Regions from separate parts of the Streptomyces sp. NPDC001406 genome, predicted to be linked through region 2. Evidence: predicted binding sites of a transcription regulator. Region 2 holds the regulator's gene; the other holds the start of a gene.
What was found. Region 2 encodes HspR, which represses chaperone genes until heat shock. Its sites were predicted from a motif close to TTGAGNNNNNNNNNCTCAA; they were not measured.

Region 1 (15,680 bases), on a different contig from region 2:
GCGAGGACGGACGGGGCTCCGGCCCCGGCGATGGCGGCGGCCACCACGGCCACCGCGACGATCAGCCGGTTGCGTACGTGGGTCGGGCGTCCGGTGCCGACGGGAGTGCGCTCGACGCCCCCTTCGGAGGCCGTCTGCCTGGCTTTGCCCCGAGACCGCTTCTTCTGCACCGATGCTCGCATTCCTGAACTCGTCTACCCATGGGCCCGGGTGGCACCCCGTCGTTCCGGTGCCGAGCAATGCGTTCACCCTCCCCCACGCTCGGCTTCAGCTCACGCGCGGGACGCCCCCATCGGTCCCCGACCCTCCCAGCGCCGGTGGGCAGTGGTCGTGCATCACCTGACCGGCCACCCGAAGGAGTGAACATCGGAGGGGAGTTGGCAGGCAAGTTGCCGCGGCCGGTGCGGGGGTGATTACCGGCGGGCCGGTTGGACGCGGGACGCAGGCTTTGACAGGATTCGCCGACACGCCTTCTCGGAGTGCGTCATTCCATCCCAAACCAGGCGCCTGACCTGCGCCGCGGTGGCAATTCCGGGACCGTTGCCAGCCTTTGGCGAACACTGTGAAGGCCTCGTGCAGACTGGCCGAATGCGTACTGAAGTCGTATCGGAGCCCGGCAGCGCGGACCGCCCCAACGAGGACTTCGCCGGTGTCGGACTACCGGCCTGGGGGCAGGGGGGCTGCGTGATCGTCCTGGACGGGGTGACCCCGCCGGACAGCGGTACGGGCTGTCTCCATTCGGTCCCCTGGTTCACCGCGCGACTCGGCGGAGCCCTGACCGAACTGACCGTTTCCGACCGAGATCTGACGCTGCCGGAGATTCTTTCCGCGGCGATCGCCCGCACCGCGGAAACCCACGCGACCACCTGTGACCTTTCTCACCCGCGTACGCCCCAGGCCACGGTCGTCCTGGCCCGCTGGTCCACCGACACCGTCGAGTACCTGGTCCTCTCGGACTCCGCCCTCCTCCTGGAGTCCCCCGACGGCACGGTCACCCCCGTCCTGGACGACCGCCTCTCCCGGCTGCCCCGCGCGTCCCTGGTGAGCGACGCCGTCGCCGACGCCACGGTCCGCAACAGGGAGGGCGGCTTCTTCACGGCCGCCGCCGACCCCTCGGTCGCCTCCCGGGCGGTCACGGGCACGCTCCCGCGCGACGGGGTCCGCGCCCTGGCCGCCCTCACCGACGGGGCGACCCGCTGGGTGGAGAAGTTCCTTGAGGGCGACTGGAGGGACTGCTTCACCGTCGTACGGAAGGAGGGCGCGCGGGCGCTGGTGGAGCGCGTACGGGCGCTGGAGGCGGCGGACCGTGAGGAGCGGGCGTTCCTGCGGCGGAGCAAGACACACGACGACGCGACGGTGGTGTACGTGGAGCTGACCTGTCCGGCTACTTGTCCATGACGCCGTTCAACTCGTGCAGCAGCCGCGCCAGTTCCGCGACCTCCTGCCGGTCCCAGTGGGCGAGCTGGCTGACGTAGCGGGCGCGGCGGGCCTCACGGACCTTGCCGACGCGGCGGCGGCCCTCGGCGGTGAGGGCCACCAGCCAGGCACGCCCGTCCGCGGGGTCCGGCTCGCGCGCGACCAGGCCGAGCTCCTCCAGGGCACGCAGCTGGCGGGACATGGTGGCCTTGCCGACGCCGATGTAGGCGGCGAGTTCCGTGGCGCGATGGCCGCCGTGCTCGTCCAGGCGGACCAGGAGGCCGTACGCGGCGGACTCCAGGTCGGGGTGGACCTCGCGGGCCATCTCGCCCTGACTCGCGCGGGCACGCCGCAGCAACACCGTCAACTCGCGTTCCAGCGCCAGGAATTCCTGGTCTGCACCACTGGGTGTCACCTGGCCGGCGACGTGACGTCCGTCGCCGTTTCCGTCCTCGTGCACGTCAGCACCCCTGATCGGTTTCGCGGTCCTGAAAGTTTCTGCCAAACGCCGCCGTTGCCGCAGCTCCGTCAGTATTTCGCAGGCGTAGACCAACGGCAGCCTCCGGACCCCCTTTCCACCTGCCCGTCTACGTGCGTAGTTTCCTTGACAGGAAACTCATGGCATGCCCACGCCAGTGGGTCATCCGCGGTCCCCCACCCCTTCTTCGGGGTCCCCCACCCCATCCTCGGAGGCACGTCATGCCCGTGCACAGACCCGGTTCCATCCGCCCGCGCCCGCTCACGGCCGTCCTGGCCGTGCTCCTGGCGGCGCTCTCCCTCACCCTCCCGCTGTCCACCGCCGACGCCGCGACCACCCCCACGCGCGGCTCGGCGTACATGGGCATGGGCGTCCAGGCCCACGACGGCCGGGACGGCACGCCCAGCACCGGTGACGTCACCCAGACCGAGGGCGTCGACGTCTCCGGCTACCAGGGCAACGTCGCCTGGTCCACGCTGTGGAACAGCGGTGTCCGCTGGGCCTACACGAAGGCGACGGAAGGCACGTACTACACGAACCCGTACTTCGCCCAGCAGTACAACGGCTCCTACAACGTCGGCATGATCCGCGGGGCGTACCACTTCGCCACCCCGGACACGACCAGCGGCGCGACCCAGGCCAACTACTTCGTCAGCCACGGCGGCGGCTGGTCCAGGGACGGCAAGACCCTGCCCGGCGCCCTGGACATCGAGTGGAACCCGTACGGCGCCGCCTGCTACGGGAAGTCGGCCGCCGGGATGGTGAGCTGGATCGCCGACTTCCTGAACACGTACAAGGCGCGCACGGGCCGGGACGCCGTGATCTACACGGCCACCAGCTGGTGGACCCAGTGCACCGGCAACTACGGCGGTTTCGCGGCGAACAACCCGCTGTGGATCGCCCGGTACGCCTCGGACCCCGGGACGCTGCCCGCCGGATGGGCGTACTACACGATGTGGCAGTACACCTCCTCCGGACCGACGGTCGGGGACCACGACAAGTTCAACGGGGCCCTGGACCGGGTGGTGGCGCTCGCCAACGGTTGATCGCGCACACCGGAGCACCGGGCCGGCGCGAGGACGCCGACCCGGTACTCCCGTGCTGTGTACGCCGCTCAGCCGACCAGGCCGGTCGGGTCCCGGGGCGCGTCGCCGGCCGGGGCCGTCCGCTGCTGCGGGAACGCCAGGTCCGCGGCTCCCGCCGGGCCGTCCGCCGCCCGCTCCACCGCGGCCCGCTCGGCCAGGGCGTTGACGGCCGCGTTGAACCGCTCAAGGGAGGTCGGGTGGTCCGGACCCAGGACGTACTCCTTGAGGGTGCGGCGCTCCGCGGCCATCGGGTCGTACCGCGGCTCACGGACCGAGCGCAGGATCTCCGGCAGCCGCTCGCAGGCGCGGTCGAGCAGTTGGGCGCCCCCGGCGGTGGTGTACGCGGCGCGGAACTCCTCGTCGGGCAGGTCGTGGGCGTTGGTCAGGACGTACGGCTTGAGACTGGCGACGAAGTCGGCGACCACGGAGGAGACGTCGCTGATGAGGACGTCCGCCTGGTTGAAGCACTCGTAGAGCGTCGGCAGCTGCTTGAGGACGACGTGGTGCCGGACCGGGCCCCGGCTCTCCCAGTACAGGCGGTGCCACTCGGCGTGCAGTTCCCACCACTCGGCGGCGCCGTCCCGGTCGGGGACCCGCGCGTCACGGATCTGCTGGGCGTCGTCACCGTCGTGGTGTCCGGCCAGTTCGTCGAGCCGGGCCCTGATCTCCCGCAGCCGGGGCGCGGCGGCGGTGACGGCCGCCTCCGCCGCCGCGGCCTCGCGCCGCTCGTTGTCGGCCCGCAGCAGCTCCCGTACGGCCCGGTCGGCCTCGGCCGCCTCGGGCGAGCGCTTGCCGGTGAGCGGGTGCGGCTTGTAGACGACGCGCACGTTCTCCGTGAGAAGGCGCTCGACCAGGGCCACGCCCATCGGTATCAGCGAGGTGTGGCAGTCGTCGTCGCTCCAGCCCTCCCAGGTGGGGGCGTAGAGCACGGTCGGCAGCGGGCCCGGCGTGTGGTCGGCGTGCAGCCGGATCGGGGCCAGCTGGGGCCGGCCCACCTCGACGATCGCCTCGTCGCTGATGGCGTGCCGCACCCGCCGGTAGCGGTCGCGGCCCGCCCGTCCGGCCACCCAGATCTCGTCGTACACCTTGCTGACCCGGTTGCTGCTGGCGAGCTTGTCGCTGTCGCCGTGGCCGATGAACACGTGCTTGGCCTCGGCGATGCGCAGCATGTGCACGTTCTTGCCTGCGTTGCCGGGATACAGCACGACACGGACGCCGGACAGTTCCAGCTCGGCCAGGTCGTCGGCCTTGGGCACGCAGACCACCGGGATCCAGGTACGGCTCAGATGGCGGAACGAGGCCCGCTCGCGCAGCACGATCACCGGGCGCAGGTCGAGCCGCTCCAGCGTCTCGATCCACATGTTGACCTGGTACATGAAGTCCCGGGACACGGAGGCGAAGCTGAAGTACAGGGCGACCTCGGGCCCGTACGCCGCCAGCTGCCGGTTGACCTCGGCGAACACCTCGTCCCGGGCCGGCATCCGGCGGACCCGGCGGTACTGCCCCAGCAGGGCCACCACGGCCGCCACGGACAGCCCGGCCGTCAGCGCGAAGCCGACGCCCGCCGGGTACCAGACCCCCGCCGCCAGCGCGGTGAGCAGTCCCGCGTGGGCCGGCACGTCGAGGTGGAGCAGCTTGCGCAGGAAGCGCCGGTAGAGAACGGCGGGCGGGCGCCGCGGGACATCCAGTGCGCTCAGGTCGAGGTTGCGCACCACCAGCGGCAGCACCCGTCGCAGCCGGATGGCGTGGTGGGCGGCCGAGTACAGCATCACCAGCGCGAAGTGCGCGCTGAAGACGGCCAGCGCGGCGACCAGCACCCGGTCCGGCGCGTCCGTCCGGCTGGCCAGCGCGAGCAGCATCACCGTGCGGACCGCGAACCGCAGGGTGCGGTTGAGCTGCAGCGTCGCGAGCCTGCGGACGAAGCCGGGCGCCCGGGTGTGCAGCACCTCGTCCACGACATAGGTCACGGCCGACGCCACGGCGAACCCCGCGACCGACGGCAGCAACGCGAAGACGGGCAGCGCGGCGAAGCCGGCCCCGAGCAGGAGCACGAGGAGCAGGTCGGTCGTCCCGCGTACCCGCAGCACTCCGCACAACCGACGAATGATCACGGACAAGGCGTTCCCCCCACGGGATTGCACACGGTCTGCCAAAAGCCGTTGTTCGCCAGTTCGACGGCGCAGGGGGGTAAAGAGTTGTACATCTGGCGCTCGGAAATATTTCACCTTGCGTTGGTGCGGGGTTGACCTCGCCATGGAGCACCGAAAAGGCCCGGGCCTCCCTCACGGGACCCGGGCCTTTCCTTCATCCGATGACGTCCGTCACGCCGCCACCGGAACCTCCGGCGCCGCGCCGTTCGTGGCCGGCGACAGGGCCAGTTCCAGGACCTGCCGGACGTCCGTGACGCCGTGGACGTCGAGCTTGTCCAGCACCTCCGACGGGACGTCGTCCAGGTCGGGCTCGTTGCGCTTGGGGATGATCACGGTCGTGACCCCGGCCCGGTGCGCGGCCAGCAGCTTCTGCTTCACGCCGCCGATCGGGAGGACCCGGCCGGTGAGCGAGACCTCGCCGGTCATCGCCACGTCCGTACGCACCAGGCGTCCGGACAGGAGCGAGGCCAGGGCCGTGGTCATCGTGATGCCGGCGCTCGGGCCGTCCTTGGGGACCGCGCCCGCCGGGAAGTGGATGTGCACGCCCCGGTCCTTGAGATCGGCCACGGGCAGCTCCAGCTCGGCACCGCGGCTGCGCAGGAAGCTCAGCGCGATCTGCGCCGACTCCTTCATCACGTCGCCCAGCTGGCCCGTCAGGGTCAGACCCGCCGCGCCCGTCTCCGGGTCGGCGAGGGACGCCTCCACGAACAGGACGTCTCCGCCGGCGCCGGTCACCGCGAGGCCCGTCGCCACGCCGGGCACCGCGGTGCGGCGTTCCGCCGGGTCCTGGGCGGACTCGGGTACGTGGTGCGGCCGGCCGACCAGGGCCCGCAGATCCTCGTCCTTGATCGTGAACGGCAGCTCGCGCTCGCCCAGTTCGTGCTGGGCCGCGACCTTGCGCAGCAGCCGGGCGATGGACCGCTCCAGGTTGCGGACGCCCGCCTCCCGCGTGTACTCGCCGGCCAGCTTGCGCAGCGCGCTCTCGTCGAGGGTCACCTCGTCCTTGCCGATGCCCGCCCGCTCCAGCTGGCGCGGGAGCAGGTGGTCACGGGCGATGACGACCTTCTCGTCCTCGGTGTAGCCGTCCAGGCGGACCAGCTCCATACGGTCGAGCAGGGCCTCCGGGATGGCCTCCAGGACGTTGGCGGTGGCGAGGAAGACGACGTCCGACAGGTCCAGCTCCACCTCCAGGTAGTGGTCCCGGAAGGTGTGGTTCTGGGCCGGGTCGAGGACCTCCAGCAGGGCGGCCGCCGGGTCGCCCCGGAAGTCGGACCCCACCTTGTCGATCTCGTCCAGCAGGACCACCGGGTTCATCGACCCGGCCTCCTTGATCGCGCGCACGATCCGGCCGGGCAGCGCCCCGACGTACGTACGACGGTGGCCGCGGATCTCGGCCTCGTCGCGGACGCCGCCGAGGGCGACGCGGACGAACTTGCGGCCCATGGCGTGCGCGACGCTCTCGCCGAGGCTCGTCTTGCCGACGCCGGGCGGGCCGACGAGGGCCAGGACGGCACCTCCGCGCCGGCCGCCGATCACGCCGAGGCCGCGGTCGCCGCGGCGCTTGCGCACCGCCAGGTACTCGGTGATCCGCTCCTTCACGTCCTCCAGGCCCGCGTGCTCGGCGTCGAGGACGGCCTTCGCGCCCTGGATGTCGTACACATCCTGGGTCCGCTCGTTCCACGGCAGTTCGAGGACGGTGTCCAGCCACGTGCGGATCCACGACCCCTCGGGCGACTGGTCGCTGGACCGCTCCAGCTTGTCGACCTCCTTGAGCGCGGCCACACGGACCTTCTCGGGCAGGTCGGCGGCCTCGACACGGGCGCGGTAGTCGTCGGACTCCTCGGCGGAATCCTTGCCGTTCTCCCCGTTCAGCTCGCGCAGCTCCTTGCGGACCGCTTCCAGCTGACGGCGGAGCAGGAACTCACGCTGCTGCTTGTCGACGCCCTCCTGGACGTCCTTGGCGATGGTCTCGGCGACGTCCTGCTCGGCGAGGTGGTCGCGCAGCTGCTGGGCGGCGAGCTTGAGGCGGGCCACCGGGTCGGCCGTCTCCAGCAGTTCGACCTTCTGTTCGGTGGTCAGGAACGGCGAGTAGCCGGAGTTGTCGGCGAGCGCGGAGACGTCGTCGATGGCCTGGACCCGGTCGACGACCTGCCAGGCGCCGCGCTTGCGCAGCCAGGCCGTGGCCAGCGCCTTGTATTCCTTGACCAGTTCGGCGACGTGGCCCGGCAGCGGCTCGGGCACCTTCTCGTCGATGCGCATCCCCTCGACCCAGAGCGCGGCGCCCGGTCCGGTGGTCCCGGCGCCGATCCGCACCCGGCCGCGGCCGCGGATCAGCGCGCCCGGGTCACCGTCCGCCAGCCGGCCGACCTGCTCGACGGTGCCGAGCACACCCGTGCTCGGGTACGTCCCGTCGATGCGCGGCACCAGAAGAACCTTCGGCTTTCCGGGCTCCGACCGGGCGGCGGCCTGGGCGGCCTCCACCGCGGCGCGTACGTCGGCGTCGTTCAGGTCCAGCGGAACCACCATCCCGGGCAGCACGACCTCGTCGTCGAGCGGCAGCACAGGCAGAGTGAGCGGTGTGAACGCCGTGGACTCAGCAGCCATGATCTCCCCTTCGGCAGTCAAGTTGAGCTATGCCGACTCAATGCACGGGAGCCCTCGGATGTTCCCCCGACCGCGTTCGCTCTGAGCGATCACCAAATCACCCTGCACTACCAGCGGAAACGGGGCTGGGGGCGCGGTTATGCCCTGGGGGGAGGACAGTGGCCGGCCGGCGGGCCCCCTGCGCACCGATCCCTGGCAGCTGAGAAAGCTCCCCCACGCCGCGATCGGCGCCGAGCGCGGGCTCGCCACGCCGCCTCCGGCGCTGCACCCGGACGCCCGGAGGGTCTACACGGACTGGGCCCGCTCCACCGCCCGGACCACGTGCGTGGGCGTGGGCCGGACCGGCCGCACGGCCCGGGCCCGGTGCCGGCGGCGGAGTGCGGGCCACATTGCGATCCCTATCGTCAGCGAGATCAGGTGGCCCCAGTTGGTCATCGGGTCCGTGTACGCGATCAGGTCCTGCAGGAGCATGCCGCCGAACAGTGCGACGACGGGCCAGCGCAGCCAGGGGGTGAGCAGTCCGGCCAGGGCGCCCGTGCTGGCGGCGACGCCGAAGCTGATGCCGTAGTCCAGGCGGTGCAGGGAGCTGCCGGGCAGGTGTCCCGCCAGGACCGCGATCCCGACGGGGACCTCGGTCGCCAGGGTGGCGAGCACATGCCCGAGCAGGAAGACCGTGGCCGCGCGCAGTCCTCCTATGCGCCGCTCCAGCGCGGTGAGGACGACCAGGAAGCACATGGCGTACGGCGACACGACCCCGCCGGCGATCCACAGCGCGCTCGCCAGCAGGACCTGTACGGGGGTGCGCACCAGGTGCGCGACATCGGTGCTGGAGGCCTGGTAGAGGCTGTGCATCAGCCCGGGGGCGGCGTCGGCGGCGATCAGCGAGGTGACCGCGAGCAGGGCCGCGTAGGCGAAGGTGAACGGCGTTCCCGTGGGGGTGGGCAGCAGCCGCCAGGGGTGGAGGGCGCGCAGCCGCCGGGCGAGGAGGCGGTGCGGGGCGGGGAAGGACCCCGCCGGGAAGGACTGTGCGGGGAAGGACTGTGCGGGGACCGGCGCGACGGCCGCCGGCGCGGCGGTCCGGGACCGAAAGGGCGCGGCTGCCGGGATGGCCGCCGCAAGCGCGACCGGTGGGGCGCCGAGTGCGGCACCGTCCGCCATGGCACCGCGCTGGCGCGGCATCCCGTCCAGCAGGTCGGCGAGCCCGGTGGGCGACAGTGCGCTGTCGTCGGAAAGAGGCGTGCCCGGGGGCGGAGGCGAGGCCGTCGTGCCGGCCGTCGCGGTCGGTTCCACGGTGAGGCACTCCTTCCGTCCCGCCCCACCCTTAGCGCCGCACGGGCCCCTGTCTATGACCGACGCCACGCGAGACCCCGATTCACAGGATTTTCTGAGGAACCGATCGACCCACGCTGGGGTTTCGACAGATTCGACAGAAGCGGAAGCGCTCGAACGAGTGATGTGCGCCGACCTGCCCGCCATCCGTAATTTCCGTTGCCGTAAAGCCGTGTTCGTGCAGGATGGGCGCATGGCCGCCACGTACGACACTCCCGTAGTCCTGGACCGGCACGAGGGCCCGCACGGGGAGGTGGTGCTGCGCAGACACGGTGAGTCACTGCAGATCATCGCCAACGGCTGCTTCCTCATGGACACCTCCGACGGGCGCTCGGAGCGGCTGCTGGTCGACGCCGCGTACGACGCCCTGGACGGACGGCCGAAGCCGGACGTGCTGATCGGCGGCCTGGGCGTCGGATTCTCGCTCGCACACGCCGCGGCCGACCCCCGCTGGGGGCGGATCACCGTGGTCGAGCGCGAGCCCGCCGTGATCGGCTGGCACCGCGCGGGCCCGCTGTCCGGGCTGTCCGCCGCCGCGCTCGACGATCCGCGCACCGAGATCGTCGAAGCCGACCTGTTGATGCACGTCAATGAGACTTCCGCCACGTACGACGCCCTGTGCCTGGACATCGACAACGGCCCCGGCTGGACCGTGACCGAGGACAACGACGGTCTCTACTCCCCGGCCGGACTGGCAAGCTGCGCAAGGGCGTTGGCCCCCGGAGGGGTATTGGCCGTATGGTCGGCGCAGCCCTCTCCGGATTTCGAGGGAACCTTGCGGAATGCCGGGTTCCAACAGGTGCGTACCGAAGAGATCCCGGTTGCCCGGGGCGTTCCGGACGCTGTGCACCTCGCCGTACGCCCTGGATAGCGACGGTGCCTCCGGTCCCCGTAATGTGCTTCCCTGACGCGGATCATTCAAGCGTCAATCGCAAACCATGCGCAGACCGAGGAACCACCCCACTGGTTCCGGAAAGCACACTCAGGGGCGGGCGATGGAGCAGACACACACCTCGCACAGCGGTACGGCGGCGGCTACTCCGGGCGCACAGCGCCGGGTGCTGGTGATCGAGGACGACCCGACGATCGTGGACGCCATCGCGGCCCGACTCCGCGCCGAGGGATTCCTGGTGCAAACCGCGGCCGACGGTCCTTCCGCGGTCGACACCGCCGAGGCCTGGCAGCCCGACCTGCTGATCCTCGACATCATGCTGCCCGGCTTCGACGGCCTGGAGGTCTGCCGCCGTGTGCAGGCCCAGCGCCCGGTGCCGGTGCTGATGCTCACCGCGCGCGACGACGAGACCGACATGCTGGTCGGGCTGGGCGTCGGCGCCGACGACTACATGACCAAGCCGTTCTCGATGCGGGAGCTGGCCGCACGGGTGCACGTCCTGCTGCGCCGCGTGGAGCGGGCCGCCATCGCCGCGGCCACGCCGCGCTCCGGCATCCTGCGCCTCGGCGAGCTGGAGATCGACCACGCGCAGCGCCGGGTGCGGGTGCGCAGCGAGGACGTCCACCTCACGCCCACCGAGTTCGACCTGCTGGTCTGTCTGGCGAACACCCCGCGCGCGGTGCTCTCCCGTGAGCAGCTGCTGGCCGAGGTGTGGGACTGGGCGGACGCCTCCGGCACCCGGACCGTCGACAGCCACATCAAGGCGCTGCGCCGGAAGATCGGCGCCGAGCGGATCCGCACGGTGCACGGCGTGGGCTACGCGTTGGAGACCCCGACGCCATGAGCGACGGGCCGGCCGCACGGAGAAGCCCCGGGGAGGAGCCCTGGGGCGGCGTACGTCCGTTCTCGATCAAGACCAAGCTGGGCGCGCTCGTCGTCATCTCGGTACTGATCACCACGGGTCTGTCGATGATCGCGGTGCACACCAAGACGGAGCTTCGCTTCATCACGGTCTTCTCGATGATCGCCACACTGTTGATAACGCAGTTCGTGGCGCATTCGCTCACCTCGCCGCTGGACGAGATGAACGCGGTGGCCCGGTCGATCTCGCAGGGCGACTACACGCGCCGGGTGCGGGAGAACCGCCGGGACGAGCTGGGCGACCTGGCCGGGACGATCAACGTCATGGCCGACGAGCTGGAGGCCCAGGACCGCCAGCGCAAGGAGCTGGTGGCGAACGTCTCGCACGAGCTGCGCACGCCCATCGCCGCCCTGCGGGCGGTCCTGGAGAACGTCGTGGACGGCATCGCCGAGCCGGACACCGAGACGATGCGTACGGCGCTCAAGCAGACCGAGCGGCTCGGGCGGCTGGTGGAGACGCTGCTGGACCTGTCCCGGCTGGACAACGGCGTCGTACCGCTGCGCAAGCGGCGTTTCGAGGTGTGGCCGTACCTCTCCGGCGTGCTCAAGGAGGCCAACATGGTCGCCTCCGCGCGCGGGGGCATGGCGTCGGGCTCCGGGAACCACACGCGGACGGACGTCCATCTGCACCTGGACGTCTCCCCGCCGGAGCTGACCGCGCAGGCGGACCCGGAGCGGATCCACCAGGTGGTGGCCAATCTGATCGACAACGCGGTCAAGCACAGCCCCCCGCACGGCCGGGTCACGGTGAAGGCGCGGCGCGGGCCGCAGCCGGAGTCGCTGGAGCTGGAGGTCCTGGACGAGGGCCCCGGCATCCCGAAGTCGGAGTGGCACAAGGTCTTCGAACGCTTCAACCGGGGAGCCGTCAGCCGCCCGCACGGTCCGGGCAGCGACGGCGGTACGGGTCTGGGGCTGGCGATCGCCCGCTGGGCGGTGGATCTGCACGGCGGCCGGATCGGAGTGGCCGAATCCGAGCGGGGTTGCCGGATTCTCGTCACCCTTCCGGGAGAGCGATCCCTGCCGAGTTGACGTAAAGTTCGAACCGGAGTCACAAGATCCACGAGCGTCCCCACTGACGGACACGTGTGATCAGGGACGGCCCGCGCCCGTGAGGCGCCGAGGCCGTGGCCGACGCATCCCTGCCACAGGCAAACCACGCTTGTTTCCCGCCATATCAACCGCCGAAACGCACTTTCTGATGTGACTTACACGACGATGAACGGGCCCGACCTGACCTTCACCCTCAGGGAGGCGTAGCCTTTATTTCCGCTGTCCATCACCTTGTGAAGCGGAAGAGGGCGGTTGCCGCCGTGTCGCCACAGTCCCCCAGTAACTCGAGTATCTCGACCGAAGACCAAGCCGGGAAGAACCCCGCCGCTGCGTTCGGTCCCAACGAGTGGCTCGTCGACGAGATCTATCAGCAGTACCTCCAGGACCCGAATTCGGTAGACCGAGCCTGGTGGGACTTCTTCGCCGACTACAAGCCGGGCGTCGCTGGCGCCCAGGCTCCGTCGGGTGCTGCGGCCGCGGGGGCCGCAGGAACCACCACGACGGCCGCTCCGGCCCGGCCCGCGGCTCCGGTGGCCCCGGCCGCGCCCGCCGCCCCGGCGCCCGCGGCCCCCAAGCCGGCCGCCGCCGCTCCGGCGCCCGCCGCTCCGGCCGCGCCCAAGCCCGCCGCCGCGGCCCCGGCCGCCAAGCCGGCCGCCGCGAAGGCCGCGCCCGCCACCGAGGCGCCCGAGGGCCCCGAGTTCGTGACGCTGCGCGGTCCCTCCGCCGCGGTCGCCAAGAACATGAACGCCTCGCTGGAGCTGCCGACGGCCACCTCGGTCCGCGCGGTCCCGGTGAAGCTGCTGTTCGACAACCGCATCGTCATCAACAACCACCTGAAGCGGGCGCGCGGCGGGAAGATCTCCTTCACGCACCTCATCGGCTTCGCGATGGTCCAGGCCATCAAGGCCATGCCGTCGATGAACTTCTCGTTCGGCGAGAAGGACGGCAAGCCGACCCTCGTCAAGCCGGCGCACGTCAACCTCGGCCTGGCCATCGACCTGGTGAAGCCCAACGGCGACCGCCAGCTCGTCGTGGCCGCCATCAAGAAGGCCGAGACCCTGAACTTCTTCGAGTTCTGGCAGGCCTACGAGGACATCGTCCGCCGCGCCCGCGACGGCAAGCTGACGATGGACGACTTCACCGGCGTCACGGTCTCCCTGACCAACCCCGGCGGCCTCGGCACCGTCCACTCCGTCCCGCGGCTGATGCCCGGCCAGTCCGTGATCATGGGCGTCGGCTCCATGGACTACCCGGCGGAGTTCCAGGGCACCAGCCAGGACACCCTGAACAAGCTCGGCATCTCGAAGGTCATGACGCTCACGTCGACCTACGACCACCGGGTGATCCAGGGCGCCGCCTCCGGCGAGTTCCTCCGCCAGGTCGCCAACCTGCTGCTCGGCGAGAACGGCTTCTACGACGCCATCTTCGAGTCGCTGCGCATCCCCTACGAGCCGGTCCGCTGGCTCAAGGACATCGACGCCTCGCACGACGACGACGTCACCAAGGCCGCGCGCGTCTTCGAGCTGATCCACTCCTACCGGGTCCGCGGCCACGTCATGGCCGACACCGACCCGCTGGAGTACCGCCAGCGCAAGCACCCCGACCTGGACATCGTCGAGCACGGCCTCACCCTGTGGGACCTGGAGCGCGAGTTCGCCGTCGGCGGCTTCGCCGGCAAGTCGATGATGAAGCTGCGCGACATCCTCGGCGTGCTGCGCGACTCGTACTGCCGCACCACCGGCATCGAGTTCATGCACATCCAGGACCCCAAGCAGCGCAAGTGGATCCAGGACCGCGTCGAGCGCCCGCACTCCAAGCCGGAGCGCGAGGAGCAGCTGCGCATCCTGCGCCGGCTGAACGCGGCGGAGGCCTTCGAGACCTTCCTGCAGACCAAGTACGTCGGCCAGAAGCGCTTCTCCCTGGAGGGCGGCGAGTCCGTCATCCCGCTGCTGGACGCGGTGCTGGACTCGGCCGCCGAGTCCCGCCTGGACGAGGTCGTCATCGGCATGGCCCACCGCGGCCGGCTGAACGTCCTCGCCAACATCGTCGGCAAGTCGTACGCCCAGATCTTCCGCGAGTTCGAGGGCAACCTCGACCCGAAGTCGATGCACGGCTCCGGCGACGTGAAGTACCACCTGGGCGCCCAGGGCACCTTCACGGGCCTGGACGGCGAGCAGATCACAGTCTCGCTGGCGGCCAACCCGTCCCACCTGGAGACCGTCGACCCGGTCATCGAGGGCATCGCCCGCGCCAAGCAGGACATCATCAACAAGGGCGGCACGGACTTCACGGTCCTGCCGGTGGCGATCCACGGCGACGCGGCCTTCGCGGGCCAGGGCGTGGTGGCCGAGACCCTGAACATGTCGCAGCTGCGCGGCTACCGCACGGGCGGCACGGTCCACGTCGTCATCAACAACCAGGTCGGCTTCACCGCGGCCCCCGAGTCCTCGCGTTCCTCGATGTACGCGACGGACGTGGCCCGCATGATCGAGGCCCCGATCTTCCACGTGAACGGCGACGACCCGGAGGCCGTGGTCCGCGTGGCCCGTCTGGCCTTCGAGTTCCGCCAGGCGTTCAACAAGGACGTGGTGATCGACCTCATCTGCTACCGCCGCCGCGGTCACAACGAGTCGGACAACCCGGCCTTCACCCAGCCGCTGATGTACGACCTGATCGACAAGAAGCGCTCGGTGCGCAAGCTCTACACCGAGTCCCTGATCGGTCGCGGCGACATCACCCTGGAAGAGGCCGAGCAGGCGCTGCAGGACTACCAGGGCCAGCTGGAGAAGGTCTTCACGGAGGTCCGTGAGGCAACCTCCCAGCCGATCTCCGCCCAGGCGCAGGCGCCGCAGGACGGCTTCCCGATCGCGGTGCCGACGGCGATCTCCTCCGAGGTCGTCAAGCGCATCGCCGAGTCCCAGGTCAACATCCCCGACCACTTCACCGTCCACCCGCGTCTGCTGCCGCAGCTCCAGCGCCGGACGGCGATGGTCGAGGACGGCACGATCGACTGGGGCATGGGCGAGACGCTCGCGATCGGCTCGCTGCTCCTGGAGGGCACGCCGGTCCGGCTGTCCGGCCAGGACTCCCAGCGCGGCACTTTCGGCCAGCGCCACGCGGTGCTGATCGACCGCGAGACGGGTGCGGACTACACCCCGCTGCTCTACCTGTCCGAGGACCAGGCCCGGTACAACGTCTACAACTCGCTGCTGTCCGAGTACGCGGTCATGGGCTTCGAGTACGGCTACTCGCTGGCCCGCCCCGACGCGCTCGTGATGTGGGAGGCGCAGTTCGGCGACTTCGTCAACGGCGCCCAGACGGTCGTCGACGAGTACATCTCGGCGGCGGAGCAGAAGTGGGGCCAGACGTCCGGCGTCACCCTGCTCCTCCCGCACGGCTACGAGGGCCAGGGCCCGGACCACTCCTCGGCCCGTGTCGAGCGCTTCCTCCAGCTGTGCGCCCAGAACAACATGACGGTCGCGATGCCCACGCTCCCGTCGAACTACTTCCACCTCCTGCGCTGGCAGGTGCACAACCCGCACCACAAGCCGCTCATCGTCTTCACCCCGAAGTCGATGCTGCGTCTGAAGGCGGCGGCGTCGAAGGCGGAGGAGTTCACGAGCGGCGAGTTCCGCCCGGTCATCGGCGACGCGTCGATCACCGACCCGGCGGCCGTGAAGAAGGTCGTCTTCTGCGCGGGCAAGGTCTACTACGACCTGGAGGCCGAGCGGCAGAAGCGCGGTGTCACGGACACG
Region 2 (15,680 bases):
AGGCCGCGCAGGCCGCGGGCGGCGCCGGTGAGGCCCCGCGCGCCGACGACGACGTCGTGGACGCCGAGATCGTCGACGACGAGCGCAAGGACGGTGCCGCGTGACGGAGGAGACCCCGGGCTTCGAGGAGAAGCCCGACGTCCCCTCCGGCGCCACCCCTGACGACGCCGAGCCGAAGGCCGCCTCCGAGGAGGGGGCGGCCCCGGCCGGGGACGCGAACCAGACAGCGGGCCTGGTGGCCCAGCTGGACCAGGTGCGCACGGCACTCAACGAGCGCACGCTGGACCTCCAGCGCCTCCAGGCCGAGTACCAGAACTACCGCCGCCGCGTCGAGCGCGACCGGGTAGCGGTCCGGGAGATCGCCATCGCGAACCTCCTGACCGAACTGCTGCCCGTGCTCGACGACATCGGCCGCGCGCGGGAACACGGCGAACTGGTCGGCGGATTCAAGTCCGTCGCCGAGTCGCTCGAGACCGTCGCGGCGAAGATGGGACTGCAGCAGTTCGGCAAGGAGGGTGAGCCCTTCGACCCGACGATCCACGAGGCCCTGATGCACTCGTACGCGCCGGACGTCACCGAGACGACGTGCGTGGCGATTCTGCAGCCCGGGTATCGCATCGGCGAGCGCACCATCCGCCCCGCGCGGGTGGCCGTCGCCGAGCCGCAGCCCGGCGCGCAGACGGTCAAGGCCGAGGGTGCCGACGAGGGCACCGCGGCCGACGACAAGGAGAACGGTGGCCCGGAGGAGGGCTGACGTAAACACTGAACGGAAGGAGGGACGTCGGGGATGAGCACCAAGGACTTCATCGAGAAGGACTACTACAAGGTCCTCGGCGTCCCCAAGGACGCCACCGAGGCCGAGATCAAGAAGGCGTACCGGAAGCTCGCCCGCGAGTTCCACCCGGACGCCAACAAGGGCAACGCCAAGGCGGAAGAGCGCTTCAAGGAGATCTCCGAGGCGAACGACGTCCTCGGCGACCCCAAGAAGCGCAAGGAGTACGACGAGGCACGCGCCCTCTTCGGCAACGGCGGCTTCCGCCCGGGGCCGGGCGCGGGCGGCGGCTCCTTCAACTTCGACCTGGGCGACCTCTTCGGAGGCGGCGGCGCAGGCGGCGGCGCCCAGAGCCAAGGGGGCTTCGGCGGAGGCTTCGGAGACGTCCTGGGGGGCCTGTTCAACCGGGGCGGCGGCGCGGGCACGCGCACGCAGCCCCGGCGCGGCCAGGACATCGAGTCCGAGGTCACGCTGAGCTTCACCGAGGCCATCGAGGGCGCCACGGTCCCGCTGCGGATGTCCTCGCAGGCCCCGTGCAAGGCCTGCTCCGGCACCGGCGACAAGAACGGCACACCGCGCGTGTGCCCGACCTGCGTCGGCACGGGCCAGGTCGCGCGGGGTTCGGGCGGCGGCTTCTCGCTCACCGACCCCTGCCCCGACTGCAAGGGCCGCGGTCTGATCGCCGAGCACCCCTGCATGGAGTGCAAGGGCAGCGGCCGCGCCAAGTCGTCCCGGACCATGCAGGTCCGCATCCCCGCGGGGGTGACCGACGGTCAGCGCATCCGGCTGCGCGGCAAGGGAGCCCCCGGCGAGCGGGGCGGCCCGGCCGGCGATCTGTATGTCGTCGTGCACGTGGGGGAGCACCCGGTGTTCGGCCGCAAGGGCGACAACCTCACGGTGACCGTCCCGGTGACGTTCACCGAGGCGGCGCTCGGCGGCGAGGTCCGGGTCCCGACCCTCGGCGGCCCCGCCGTCACCCTGAAGCTGCCTCCGGGCACGCCCAACGGCCGCACCATGCGGGCGCGGGGCAAGGGCGCGGTCCGCAAGGACGGCACCCGCGGGGACCTGCTGGTCACCGTCGAGGTGCGTGTTCCCAAGGACCTGTCGGGGAAGGCTCGTGACGCACTGGAGGCGTTTCGCGAGGCGACCGCGGGTGAGGACCCGCGTGCGGAGCTGTTCGAGGCCGCGAAGGGAGCTTGAGAGTGATGGACGGCCGTCGGCGTAACCCGTATGAACTGACCGAGGAGACCCCGGTCTACGTCATCTCGGTGGCGGCCCAGCTCTCCGGACTCCACCCGCAGACGCTGCGCCAGTACGACCGCCTGGGCCTGGTCTCCCCGGACCGCACCGCGGGCCGGGGCCGCCGCTACTCGGCCCGGGACATCGAACTGCTCCGTCAGGTGCAGGCGCTGTCCCAGGACGAGGGCATCAACCTGGCCGGCATCAAGCGCATCATCGAACTGGAGAACCAGGTCGCCGCGCTCCAGTCCCGCGTCGCGGAACTGCAGGCGGCCCTGGACGGCGCGGCGGCCGCGATGCAGCAGCGCGAGGCCGCCGTGCACGCCTCCTACCGCCGGGACCTGGTCCCGTACCAGGAGGTCCAGCAGACCAGCGCGCTGGTGGTGTGGCGGCCGAAGCGGCAGCAGGACTGACACCGATCTGCGAAAGGGGCCCGGAGGAGACCCTCCGGGCCCCTTTCGCATGCGCTCCCACTGCGTGGCGGTGGTCGCGCGGCTGGCTGGGTTCATTCGATCCTCTGGTCGAATCGGAAGGCGGTGCACGGCCGCCGATGATCACGACTCGTGAGGATTGGAGTTGGTTGTACTGATCTTTGCCGTGCCGTGAACTTCCGTTGAGTGGAGGGTCCGTAAAGGGTGTTTGGAGGTGATTCCGCTGGACCTCCACAAGCGAAGCGGAGCGTGGTGTTGCGCACTCGTTAAGTAGTTCGGCTTGACGCCGGGTGTTGCGGCCGCGTTGTCTTTTCAGACATCTGGGTCGCAAGCAGCCCCACATCCGGAACGCACCTGAAGTGAGCCCCCGAATGCGTCGTATCGCCATATCTGTGGCAGCCTCCACGATGACCCTCTCGCTCGCCGGCTGCGGCGTGCTGAACGCTTCGGGGAGTTCGACCGACGCAAGCCCGACCAAGGGCAACGACCTCACGGTGGGGCTTCTGCTGCCGGAGACGGCGAACACGCGGTACGGGAAGTTCGACTACCCCATCATCAAGAACAAGGTCGCCGAGCTCACCAGGAAGCAGGGCAAGGTCGAGTACGCCAACGCCGGGGCGGACGCCGGCAAGCAGTCGCAGCAGATGCAGCAGATGATCGCCGACAAGGTCGACGTCATCCTGCTCGACGCGGTCGACTCGCACGCCATCGCGGGCGATGTGAAGAAGGCGAAGGACGCGGGCATTCCGGTCATCGCGTACGACCGTCTCGCCGAGGGTCCGATCGACGCGTACATCTCCTTCGACAACGAGCTCGTCGGCGAGGTGCAGGCCCGCACCCTGCTGGACGCCCTGGGGTCGAACGTCGACACCTCCGACAAGGTCGTCATGGTGAACGGCTCGCTGACCGACCCGAACGCCAAGCAGTTCAAGCAGGGTGCCCTCTCCGAGCTGAACGGCAAGGTGACGATCGCGGAGACGTACGACACCAAGGACTGGAAGCCGGAGAACGCCACGGCCGAAATGACCGAGGCGATCAACAAGATCGGCAAGAACAACATCGCGGCCGTCTACTCCGCCAACGACGGCATGGCGTCCGGTGTCATCAAGGCCCTCAAGGCCGCGGGCGTCACCGAGATGCCGCCGATCACCGGCCAGGACGCCGAGCTGGAGGGCGTGCAGCGGATCGTCATCGGCGAGCAGTACATGACCGTCTACAAGTCCTACCCGGCCGAGGCCGAGAGCGCCGCCGAGATGGCTGTCGCCAAGGTCCAGGGCAGGGACATCCAGTTCGACGCCCTCACCCAGGACCGCGTCGACAGCCCGACCAACAAGGACATCCCGGCCCAGCTCGTCACCGTGACCGCCCTGACGAAGGACAACATCAAGGACACGGTCATCGCGGACGGCATCTACAAGACCTCCGAGATCTGCGCCCCCAAGTACAAGACGGCCTGCGCGACGCTCGGCCTCAAGTAGCCGGCGGTCAATGCGGCGGGGAGCGAGGGGTTCACCCGCGAGGGTGGGGAGCGCACGCCGGGGCGTGCCCTCCGCCCGCCGCCCGGGCCGGATCGATTTCGGCCACTTGGTTGCGTACCCCGCCGGGTGTTGTGACCCCCGGGGAAGCGGGTTGCCCCGATGCACCCGTGACCGTGGCCTCTCCACCGTCAGCTTGTTGCAAGGGGAGGGGAGGAGGCCGGGAGGAAAGGGGCGATACCGGCGGTTTACGGCGGCCATGGCGTGGAGAGCCGTGTTGCGGAGCCGCATCCGTCCGCGCATAGTTGCGCCACGGAAGTGGCAGCAAACCGGGGGTGGAATGGGCGATGGCCGGGCACGGAACGGAGGAGCATCCACACGGTGCCGACCGCCTGTGCGAGGCCGGGGATCGCGTGTATTCCCGGGCCGTACGGCGGGGCCGGGTGCCGCGCACCGACGCCGAGCCGGTGCCCTGCCTCCTTGAGCTCGCCCTGCTGCACCCCGACCCCGACGACATGGACTGGCTGGTGCCGACCTCCCCGCAGGAGGTCATGACCCGGCTGCTGCGCGGGGTGTACGACGAGGTCAGGGACAGCCAGCGGCGGGTGGGTTCGGCGGTGGCGGCCGTCGAGTGGTACGCCGGTCTCGGGCGCCAGCTCCAGGCCTCGGCGTCGCCCTCGACGGAGGGTACGGCGATCCGCGTGCTGGACGGGCTGTCCCGGATCCAGGCCGCGATGGACGAGGCGACCGAGGCCTGTACGACCGAGGTGCTGACGGTGCAGCCCGGCGGCATCCGGCGGGAGGCCGAGCTCACGGAGGGTCTGCACCGCGCGGTGGCGCTGCGCGGCCGGGGCGTGCGCATGCGGGACCTGTACACGCACGTGGCCCGGCACGGCCAGGGCCTGCTCAACTACCTGGAGCTGATGGGCGACGCGGTCGAGGCCCGTACCCTCGACGAGGTCATCGACCGGCTGATCCTCTTCGACCGCACGGTCGCCTTCATCCCCGCGAACGCCGACCGCACGATGGCCCTGGAACTGCGCCACCCGGCGGTGGTCGAGTACCTGGTGACGGTCTTCGAGCGGCTGTGGCGCCTCGCGGTCCCGCTGACGGCCGCGCTGCCGGACACCGGCATCGAGGGCATCTCCCACCGCGAGCAGTCCATCGCCGCGCTGCTGGCGGAGGGCCACCAGGACGCGGTGATCGCCGAGCGCCTGGGCATCAGCGTCCGCACCTGCCGGGCCCATATCGCCCGCCTGTCGGAGACACTGGGCGCGGCGAGCCGCACCCAACTGGGCGTACGGATAGCCCAGGTGGGCCTGGACGGCCCCCCACGCACCGCCGACGTCCCCACGGTCACCATCCCCGACCAGGAATCCCCGAGCGTGCGCTGAGACAGCGGAGTCGGGCCCAGCCCTCGCTGCCGGATGGCGCGGCGAGTGGGGCGATGTGGACGCGGCCGGCGTGCACGTAATGCCCAGCCGGTCGGCGAACACCGTTCGGGGCGGGGGCGCCGGACGGCCTGCGGACGCATCGGCGTGGCCGGCCGCCCCAGCCGGCCGAAGGCCGCCGTGAAGAACCGGAGCAGCGCCGGGCGGCCCACTTCCAGGGCGAGCCGCCCGACATCGTCGGCGGGCAGGAACGCCACCGTGCGGTCGATGCCGAGGTGCCGGTCCGGCACTTCGTCCAGGGTGCTCGGCTCCAAGTCCGCGAGCAGCGGCTCGTACCGGCCGATGACCAGCGGCGCATGGCGCTGCGCGTGCGGTGGAGGGCGCGGATACGGCCGTTGCGGTCGAGCAGGGCCTGGTCGCGGGCCGGGGCGACCGTCAGCGCGGCCCGGCCGCGCTCGCTCGATCCGCGGCGGCGGCCCGCACTGCTCCACCAGCCCGTCCCCGAACGGGTGTTGGTCCGCGACGCGTGCCGGTCAGGTGCGCACCGTCCCCTTCAGGGTGTCGGGCAACCGGCCCTCATTCAGGGCCAGTTCGTAGCGCCGCCGTCAGGGCGCGCTCACCGGTGTGCGCCCTCGTCCGGGAGTGATGTGTCCTGTTTGAGGATGCCCGACTGGGCTATGAGGTAGCCGAGTTGGGCTCGGCTGCCGCTGCCCAGGGCCTGGGCCAGCTTGGCGATGTGGGCGCGGCAGGTCCGGACGTTCATGCCCAGCCGGCGGGCGATGGCCTCGTCGACATGGCCCTCCACGAGCAGCTTCGCGATGGAGTGCTGGATCTCGGTGATGCCGTGGGAGGCGACCTCGTAGGGCCCGCCCATGCTCAGCGGGACCGCGCGGCTCCACATGAACTCGAAGACCTTGATCAGATAGCGGACCAGGCCCGGCTGGCGGAGCTCCAGCGCGACCTGCTGGTCCTCGCGTATGGGGATGAAGGCGACGCTCTCGTCGCAGATGATGAGCCGCTCCACGAGTTCGTCGATGGTGCGGTACTCGGCCTTGCCGTCGGCGAGATGGGACGCGTAGGCCAGCTTCTCCGGGCTGTAGCGGGCGGTGTGCTGGTACAGGGTGCGGATCCGGACGCCCCGTTCGATGAGGGGTCTGTCGCGCTCCAGCCCCCGCAGCACGCTGGCCTCCGAGACGCGGTCGCTCGGCTGGATCGTGAGCACCTCGCTCTGGCACTGCTCGGTGGCGAGATTGAGGGCCACGTTGATACGGTCACCGCCCTCAAGGATGGTGAGTGAATCGCTGGTCGCCATCACCTGTGTGCTCAGTGACATGAAAGGCTCGAACACGTCGGCGAGTTCGATCGACAGACGCCGGCGCTCGGTTATCTCGCGTTCGATCGGGTTGAGCCGGTGCGCCAGGGCGATCGCCGGCGGTACCGGGCGCAGCCAGTCGGCGTCGTCCGGATCCGGATGGAGCAGGGCGAACTCCATCAGGCAGGGGGCGTCCGTGACATCGGACCGGGCGACGCGTCCCGTGCGCAGGGCGACGGCGTAAAGTCGGCGTCCTTCCTCGCACAGATCCGCCATCGAGTGGGGATGTGTTGCTTTCGCCCGATTCGTTGCCAAATCTCCACCCCCCAGGGTCCTGAACATGCAGGAACATGATGCACCGATTGTGTGGCCACCACGTGCCCGAATGAGCCATCGTCGTACCTGACGGGGGAAAAGGGGACCTTCAAGTGAGGACGAAGCCGAACATGCGGAACAAAGTGCTTCGCTCGGTACTTGTCGCCGCTCTCTCCGTCATGGCGACTGCCGGAGTGTGGAGTGGCTACTCCGAGGCGAAGGGTGACGTTCGTGCCAACACCACGTGGCCGAGTGTCGTGGCGGATGCGGTGACCACGGGCGACACCAATGGGCAGATCTCGATGACCGATGGAGCCGGGAGCTGAAGTGACCACTCCACCCGACGACCGATCCTTCCGCCGCGAAATGGCCACCGCCTACCGCTCCGGCTGGCACTTCATCGACCTGGTCACCGCCATCCCCCACAGCGGTGACTCGTTGATGGTGACCGTCTTCGGAGAGCCGGTCGTCGTCACGCGGGACGAGGACGAGGACGTACGGGCCTACCGATGCCTGCGCAAACCCCGAGGCGCACCGCAGCCCGTGCGATGCGCCATCCGGTACGGAATGATCTTTGTGAACCTGGACCAGCGGGATCACCGGCTCGCCGAGCCGGAGATCCCGGACGTAAGGACCATCTCTGCCACCCCCCGCAGTGCCTGACGCGATTCCCCCGTCGTAAAAAGATCGCTCAGGTACTTCCCCCCGCAGCGGCGTCACCGTGACCTGAACACGGTGACGCCGCTGCAGTTTCTGGCGACATTTCAGGGTATGGGTGCGCTTCCACGGTGACCGAAACCCGCCGTGTGTCAGCCCCGCCCCAGCGCCCGCTCCACCTCGATCTCGATGAGCACCCGGTTGGGGTTCGGCGAGGGCGTTCTCTCGTAGCGCTCGGCATAGCGCCGCTCCGCCTCCGCGATCAGGTCCGGGTCGGTGCGCACGAAGGCCCGCCCCTCCAGCGTCGCCCAGCGGCGGCCGTCCACCTGGCAGACGGCGACCCGCGCACCGAGCGGATCGGCCGCGAGGACATGGGACACCTTGGTGCTCGTCCGGTTCGTCAGTACCCGAGCCAGTCCCGCCCCGGGGTCGTATGTCACTCCGACGGGGACGACATGCGGGCTGCCGTCCGGGCGGAGCGTCGTCAGCGTGCACAGATGGCGCTCGCGCCAGAAGGCGAGGTACGGCGCGTTCGGGGCGACCGGGTCCACGGAGTAGGTGCTCATGGCCCGGAAGTTAGCCCTCGAAGTCCTCCCGGACCCACCTTGAGTGGAATAGACTCAACTTTGTGTACGTTGGTTAAGTCAGCACTGGGAGACATGTCAGCACTGGGAGACATGAGAGACCTGGGAGACATGGCCGACGAGCCGACGCCGAGGAGGAGAACGCGAACGTGGACGCCGAGCTGACCAACAGGAGCCGGGACGCGATCAACACGGCCACCAACCGGGCCGTGACCGAGGGGCATGCGGATCTGACGCCTGCCCACCTGCTGCTGGCTCTGCTCCAGGGCCAGGACAACGAGAACATCATCGACCTGCTGGCCGCCGTCGACGCCGACCAGGCCGCCGTACGGGCCGGAGCGGAGAAGGCGCTCGCCGCGCTGCCCAGTGTGGCCGGATCCACCGTTGCGCCCCCGCAGCCCAACCGCGAGCTGCTCGCCGTCATCGCGAACGCGGCCGACACCGCGAAGGACCTCGGCGACGAGTACCTCTCCACCGAGCACCTGCTCATCGGCGTCGCCGCGAAGGGCGGCGCGGCAGGCGAGGTGCTCTCCCGGCAGGGGGCCACACCGAAGAAGCTGCTGGACGCCTTTCAGAAGGCCAGGGGAGGACGCCGCGTGACCACCGCCGACCCGGAGGGGCAGTACAAGGCCCTGGAGAAGTTCGGCACCGACTTCACCGCCGCCGCGCGCGACGGCAAGCTCGACCCCGTCATCGGGCGGGACCAGGAGATCCGGCGGGTCGTGCAGGTGCTGTCCCGGCGGACCAAGAACAACCCGGTGCTGATCGGAGAGCCCGGCGTCGGCAAGACCGCCGTCGTCGAAGGGCTCGCCCAGCGGATCGTGAAGGGCGACGTCCCCGAGTCCCTGAAGGACAAGCGGCTCGTCGCGCTGGACCTCGGCGCCATGGTCGCCGGGGCCAAGTACCGCGGTGAGTTCGAGGAGCGCCTGAAGACCGTCCTCGCCGAGATCAAGGACTCCGACGGGCAGATCATCACTTTCATCGACGAGCTGCACACCGTCGTCGGCGCGGGCGCCGGCGGCGACTCCGCCATGGACGCGGGCAACATGCTCAAGCCCATGCTCGCCCGCGGTGAACTGCGCATGGTCGGTGCCACCACCCTCGACGAGTACCGCGAGCGGATCGAGAAGGACCCGGCGCTGGAGCGGCGCTTCCAGCAGGTGCTGGTCGCCGAGCCGACCGTCGAGGACACCATCGCCATCCTGCGCGGGCTCAAGGGCCGCTACGAGGCGCACCACAAGGTGCAGATCGCGGACAGCGCGCTGGTGGCCGCGGCCACCCTCTCCGACCGGTACATCACCTCCCGCTTCCTGCCCGACAAGGCCATCGACCTGGTCGACGAGGCCGCCTCCCGGCTGCGCATGGAGATCGACTCGTCCCCGGTCGAGATCGACGAACTCCAGCGCGCCGTCGACCGGTTGAAGATGGAGGAACTGGCCCTCGGCAAGGAGACCGACCCGGCCTCCCGCGAACGCCTGGAGAAGCTGCGCCGCGACCTCGCCGACAAGGAGGAGGAGTTGCGGGGCCTGACCGCCCGCTGGGAGAAGGAGAAGCAGTCCCTCAACCGCGTCGGCGAGCTGAAGGAGAAGCTCGACGACCTGCGCGGCCAGGCCGAACGCGCCCAGCGCGACGGCGACTTCGACTCCGCCTCCAAGCTGCTGTACGGCGAGATCCCCGCCCTGGAGAAGGAGCTGGAGGCCGCCTCCGAGGCCGAGGAGGAGGCCGCCAAGGACACGATGGTCAAGGACGAGGTCGGCTCCGACGACATCGCCGACGTCGTCGCGTCCTGGACCGGCATCCCGGCCGGCCGCCTCCTGGAGGGCGAGACGCGGAAACTGCTGCGCATGGAGGAGGAGATCGGCAAGCGGCTGATCGGGCAGAGCGAGGCCGTACAAGCGGTCAGCGACGCCGTACGACGGTCCCGCGCGGGCATCGCCGACCCGGACCGCCCCACCGGCTCCTTCCTCTTCCTCGGCCCGACCGGCGTCGGCAAGACCGAACTGGCCAAGGCCCTCGCCGACTTCCTGTTCGACGACGAGCGGGCGATGGTCCGCATCGACATGTCGGAGTACAGCGAGAAGCACAGCGTGGCCCGGCTGGTCGGCGCGCCCCCCGGCTATGTCGGCTACGAGGAGGGCGGCCAGCTGACGGAGGCGGTGCGCAGGCGGCCGTACTCCGTGGTCCTCCTGGACGAGGTGGAGAAGGCGCACCCCGAGGTCTTCGACATCCTGCTCCAGGTGCTGGACGACGGCCGCCTGACGGACGGTCAGGGCCGTACGGTCGACTTCCGCAACACCATCCTCGTCCTCACCTCCAACCTGGGCAGCCAGTATCTGGTCGACCCGGTCCTCGGTGACGAGGAGAAGAAGGAACAGGTGCTGGAGACGGTCCGGACCGCCTTCAAGCCGGAGTTCCTCAACCGGCTCGACGACCTGGTCGTCTTCTCCGCGCTCGACAAGGAGGAGCTGGCCCGGATCGCCCGGCTGCAGATCGACCGGCTGGCCGGGCGGCTGGCCGAGCGGCGGCTCGGCCTGGAGGTCACGCCCGAGGCGCTGGCCTGGCTCGCCGACGAGGGCAACGACCCGGCGTACGGCGCCCGTCCGCTGCGCCGCCTGGTCCAGACCGCCATCGGCGACCGCCTCGCCAAGGAGATCCTCTCCGGCGAGATCAAGGACGGCGACACGGTCCGTGTGGACGCCTTCGGCGACGGCCTGATCGTCGGCCCGGCCACCGGCAAGATGCTCTGACCCGTTCCGGCACACGCGACGGCCCGCCCCTCGTCCCCCGGGGGCGGGCCGTCTGGTGTGGGTCAGACGGTGAACGCCGAGAAGGACACCACCGCGGTGCCGGCGTCCTCGTAGGTCACGTTCACGGTCACCGCGTCGGCACCCGCGTCATCCGGAGGCGTCGCGAACTGCGTGTTCAGATTCAGACAGAGATCGGCGCCGGTGTCGCACAGATCGGTACCCGGCTCAGGGCCCTCGGGATAGGTGTCCGTCAGCCACGTCCGCACAGCCGCCCTCGGCATCCGGAACACGGCGTGATAGTCCGTGTCCAGCCAGGTCTGCACCGTGCACTGACCGTCGTACGCCCCCTTCGGCAGCTTCGCCCCGCCGAACGCCAGCGCCTCCGTGCACGGCACGGCCTCGGGCTCTCCGCCCAGGGGGTAGTCCGAGGTCATGAACCTGATCACCATGGCGACCAGCCCGGCCAGGATCAGCGCCGGCAGCGCCATGACCGCCGCGAACACCCCCCACCGGGTCCGCCCCCGGCCCGCCCGCGCACCTGCCGTACCGCCCCGCACGCCCGCCATCGAACCCCCTGCCCGCGCTCCGGATCGTCGTCGACCGGCCAGATCATGTCAGCCAGGAGCCGACAGGCCACGTCGGGGCTTGCCACCCCCCTCCCCGCATGGGGGAGGATGGCGGAATCCGTACGAAGGGAAATACACGGTGAGCATCGACCCGTCCTCGATTCCGAACTTCGGGGGCCAGCCCGAGCCGCAGCCCCAAGGACCGGCGGGCCCCGTCGTCCCGGATCAGGACCTCGTGAAGCAGCTCCTCGACCAGATGGAGCTCAAGTACGTCGTCGACGACGAGGGGGACCTCGCGGCGCCGTGGGAGCAGTTCCGTACGTACTTCATGTTCCGCGGGGAGGCCGAACAGGCGGTCTTCTCGGTGCGGACCTTCTACGACCGGCCCCACAAGATCGACGAGAAGCCGCTGCTGCTGGAGTCCATCGACGACTGGAACCGGCGGACCCTGTGGCCCAAGGTGTACAGCCACACCCACGACGACGGCACCGTCCGCCTCATCGGTGAGGCGCAGATGCTGATCGGCACCGGCGTCGACCTCAACCACTTCGTCTCCTCCACGGTCAGCTGGGTGCGGGCCGCGATCGAGTTCGACAAGTGGCTGGTCGAGCAGCTCGGCCTCGAGGAGGAGGTCAACGAGGCCGAGAAGCCCGAGGACGACGAGGAGTAGAACCCTCGGCTCCGCGGAGCTACAGCGGGGTGTGGGCGATCACGACCAGATACGCCCCGTAGACGAAGGAGAGCCCGGCCAGGGCGCAGACCACCACGGTCGCGTGCCAGGGCCGGGCTCTCGCCGTCCGCACCAGCGCCCGGGCCAGCGGCAGCAGCAGCGGGAAGGCGGGCAGCAGGAAACGCGGCTTGGACTCGAAGAAGCCGGAGCCGCCGAGCGCGATGAGCAGCAGCACCCCGCTGTGGACGACGAGCGGCAGCGGGGCGCGGTCGGCGATCAGCAGCGCGTACATCAGCACGGCCGCCGCCACGATCACCATGGTCATGGGGAAGACGAACCGGTTGCCGTGCAGCAGCAGCTGGCGCACGAAGTGCAGCGACCCGTGCCCGAAGTCGAACCGGGACCCCCACAGCCGCTGCACCTCGAAGTAGCCGCCGAGCAGATCCCCCTTGCGCCGGCCGACCCAGAGCACATACGCCGTCCACCCCAGCGGGGCCAGCGCGGCGCCCGTCCACAGCCTGTGGGAAACCCGGCCGGTGCGCCGGAAGGTCCGGTACGCCTCGCAGAGGGCCGCGGCCAGGACGGCGGCGGCGACCGCGAAACCGTTGGGCCGGGACAGCCCGGCCAGCGCCGCGAGGCTCCCCGCCCACAGCCAGCTCCCGCTCAGGACCGCGTACAGCGACCAGGCGGCGAAGGCGGTGAGCACCGGCTCGGTGTACGCCATCGACAGCACCACGGAGTGCGGGAGCAGCGCCCACAGCAGCACCAATGCCGTGCCCACCGCCCGCCCGTGCAGCCGCGCCCCGATCGCGTAGATCCCGCCGGCGGCGATCCCGGCCGCGGTCCACGACACGATCAGCCCGGCGGCGCCCCCGCTCAGCGGGGTCAGGGCGGTCATGACCCGCACCAGCGCCGGGTAGAGCGGGAAGAACGCCAGGTCGCTGTGGATGACGGTCGGGTGGAAGTACAGGGTGCGGCCGTAGCCGTGCGCGGCGATGCCCAGGTACCAGGCCGAGTCCCAGGACCGGCCGAGCAGGGCGAGCGGCTGCCTGCCGGTGGCCCAGGCGGCCACGGCGAGCACGGCCGTTCCGGCGAGCCGGGCGGCGAGGAACAGCCCGACGGCCACCGCGCTCGCCGCGGCGAGGGACAGCGCGGAGCCCGTGGACAGCCCGGGGCGCGCACGGTGCAGCGTCTCGGGTTCGGTGACGGTGGGCGTTGCGACGGTCGTGGCGTGGGTCACACCCGCACATTGCAGGAGGAAACGGGCCGTCGCGAGCGATGGGCGGCCGTGCGGGTGCGTTTTCGCGCCGTCCGGCGTGGCTGCGTGACACGGGGCGGCGTGTCCCTCACGCCCGCACGGCCGCGGTTCGGCAAAGATCGTCGGTGACCGATACACCGATCGACACACCGATCGGCCCACCGACCGACCAAGGGGGAAGAGTGTTCAGCAAGAAGGAAACGCACTTCGTCGTACTGAACGACCTGGACGAGGCGCGCGCCGCGATCCAGCGGGCACTGAACGACGCCATCGGGACCGACACGGCAGCCGGACTCCGGCGGGCCCTGGAGATAGTCGACGGAATCGGCGACGGCAGGGACCCGCGTGTGCGCTGGGCGGCCCAGGTGCTCGCCGAGGCCAAGCTGGACGCCAGGGAACAGGAGATCAAGGCCGTCAAGGCCCTGCGCGAAGCCCTCCCGGGACTGAGCCTCGCCGCGGCCGTGGACCTGCTCAAGCAGACCCAGGCCGCGGCCTGAGTCACAGGCGGCGCAGGCGCTCCACCGCCTCCCGCAGGACCTCTTCCCGCTTGCAGAAGGCGAAGCGGACGAAGGGGGCGCCCGCGTCCCGGTCGTCGTAGAAGACGGCGTTCGGGATGGCCACCACGCCCGCGCGCTCGGGCAGGGCACGGCAGAAGGCGAAGCCGTCCTTCTCGCCGAGCGGGCGGATGTCGGTGGTGACGAAGTAGGTGCCGGCGGGCCTGAAGACCTCGAAGCCTGCCTCCGCCAGACCCTCCGCCAGCACATCACGCCTGGCCAGCATGTCCGCGCGGTAGCCGGTGAAGTACGCGTCGGGGAGCGCCAGGGCCTCGGCCACCGCGTACTGGAACGGGCCCGAGGCCACGTACGTCAGGAACTGCTTCACCGAGCGCACCGCCGTCACCAGTTCCGGTGTGGCCGTCACCCAGCCGACCTTCCAGCCGGTGAAGGAGAACGTCTTGCCCGCCGAGCCGATCGTCACCGTCCGCTCGCGCATCCCGGGGAAGGACACGAGGGGCAGGTGTTCGGCGTCGTCGAAGACCAGGTGCTCGTAGACCTCGTCCGTCACCACCAGCAGGTCCCGCTCCACCGCCAGCTCCGCGATCGCGGTCAGCTCGGCACGGGTGAGGACCGTGCCGGTCGGGTTGTGCGGGGTGTTGATCAGCAGCAGCCGGGTGCGGTCGGTCACCGCCGCGCGCAGCTCGTCGAGGTCGAGACGGAAGCCCGCCCCCCGCTCGCGGTGCGGGCGCAGGGTGACCGGCACACGGGTGCCGCCCGCCATGGCGATGCTCGCGGCGTAGGAGTCGTAGTACGGCTCGAACGCGATGACCTCGTCACCCGGTTCGAGCAGCGCGAGGAGGGCGGCGGCGATGGCCTCGGTGGCCCCCGCCGTCACCAGCACCTCGGTGTCGGGGTCGTAGGACAGGCCGTAGCGGCGCAGCTGGTGCGCGGCGATCGCGATGCGCAGCTCGGGGATGCCGGGACCGGGCGGGTACTGGTTGCCGCGGCCCTCGCGCAGGGCGCGCACGGCCGCCTCCCGGATCTCCTCGGGTCCGTCCGTGTCGGGGAAGCCCTGGCCCAGATTGATCGCGCCTGTCCGTACCGCCAGGGCGGACATCTCGGCGAAGATCGTCGTCCCGAACTCGGCGAGCCGGCGGTTGAGGAGCGGGCGTGCGCTGGAGGTCATGCGGGCCATCCTGCGCCGAAGCTCTGGAGTTCCTCAACTCTGCTTTGGCCGGCGGAGCGGCCGGGCATCCCCGTGTCACGCGGCAGTCGCACGGCGGCCGCGGGAGAGCGAGGCGCCCACGGGGGGCCGCTTCGGGGGAACGGAAGGAGGGTGACGCCATGGTCATCGGCATCATCCTGGCGGTGATCGCCGCGGTCCTGTTCGTCGGGGCCGTGGCGAAGGGATCGCGCAAGAACCGGTACGGCAAGCGGTACCGCAGTGGCTCCCGCTCGTCGTCCTCGTCGTCGTACGACGGCGGCAGCAGTGCCAGCTGGTGGGCGGCCGGGGCCGCGGACAGCGGCTCGTCCGGGGGGCATCACGGGCACCACGGGCACCACGGGGGTCACTCCTCGTGCGGCGGCGGTGGTCACTCCTCGTGCGGGGGCGGCTCGTCCTGCGGCGGGGGCGGCGGATGTGGCGGCGGCGGGGGCGGATGCGGGGGAGGCAGCTGACACGGGGCAGCTGAGCTCCGGAGAACAGGGGGAACCGTATCCGGGCCGCACACCGAGCGCCCGCCGGGAGAAGGCATCCGGCGGGCGCT

Region 1: the regulator HspR is predicted to act here: its motif matches at 7,756-7,774, upstream of lon (endopeptidase La).

Annotation. Positions count from the first base shown of each region.
Region 1 covers NZ_JBIAWG010000005.1:128,922-144,601, forward strand. Annotated here, with positions in the region: gene ACFY1J_RS13620 (nitrate- and nitrite sensing domain-containing protein) at 1-182, opposite strand, end outside; gene ACFY1J_RS13625 (protein phosphatase 2C domain-containing protein) at 589-1,398, shown strand; gene ACFY1J_RS13630 (MarR family winged helix-turn-helix transcriptional regulator) at 1,385-1,876, opposite strand; gene ACFY1J_RS13635 (lysozyme) at 2,116-2,940, shown strand; gene ACFY1J_RS13640 (hypothetical protein) at 3,009-5,090, opposite strand; gene lon (endopeptidase La) at 5,301-7,733, opposite strand; gene ACFY1J_RS13650 (rhomboid-like protein) at 8,019-9,023, opposite strand; gene ACFY1J_RS13655 (spermidine synthase) at 9,256-9,933, shown strand; gene ACFY1J_RS13660 (response regulator transcription factor) at 10,058-10,798, shown strand; gene ACFY1J_RS13665 (sensor histidine kinase) at 10,795-11,904, shown strand; gene ACFY1J_RS13670 (multifunctional oxoglutarate decarboxylase/oxoglutarate dehydrogenase thiamine pyrophosphate-binding subunit/dihydrolipoyllysine-residue succinyltransferase subunit) at 12,186-15,680, shown strand, end outside.
Region 2 covers NZ_JBIAWG010000012.1:228,220-243,899, reverse strand. Annotated here, with positions in the region: gene dnaK (molecular chaperone DnaK) at 1-104, shown strand, start outside; gene grpE (nucleotide exchange factor GrpE) at 101-754, shown strand; gene dnaJ (molecular chaperone DnaJ) at 788-1,972, shown strand; gene ACFY1J_RS28865 (heat shock protein transcriptional repressor HspR) at 1,978-2,424, shown strand; gene ACFY1J_RS28860 (substrate-binding domain-containing protein) at 2,814-3,920, shown strand; gene ACFY1J_RS28855 (LuxR C-terminal-related transcriptional regulator) at 4,265-5,311, shown strand; gene ACFY1J_RS28850 (helix-turn-helix transcriptional regulator) at 5,925-6,896, opposite strand; gene ACFY1J_RS28845 (hypothetical protein) at 7,263-7,598, shown strand; gene ACFY1J_RS28840 (pyridoxamine 5'-phosphate oxidase family protein) at 7,745-8,158, opposite strand; gene clpB (ATP-dependent chaperone ClpB) at 8,326-10,923, shown strand; gene ACFY1J_RS28830 (hypothetical protein) at 10,986-11,489, opposite strand; gene ACFY1J_RS28825 (YbjN domain-containing protein) at 11,629-12,159, shown strand; gene ACFY1J_RS28820 (hypothetical protein) at 12,179-13,399, opposite strand; gene ACFY1J_RS28815 (hypothetical protein) at 13,600-13,914, shown strand; gene ACFY1J_RS28810 (pyridoxal phosphate-dependent aminotransferase) at 13,916-15,109, opposite strand; gene ACFY1J_RS28805 (hypothetical protein) at 15,259-15,591, shown strand.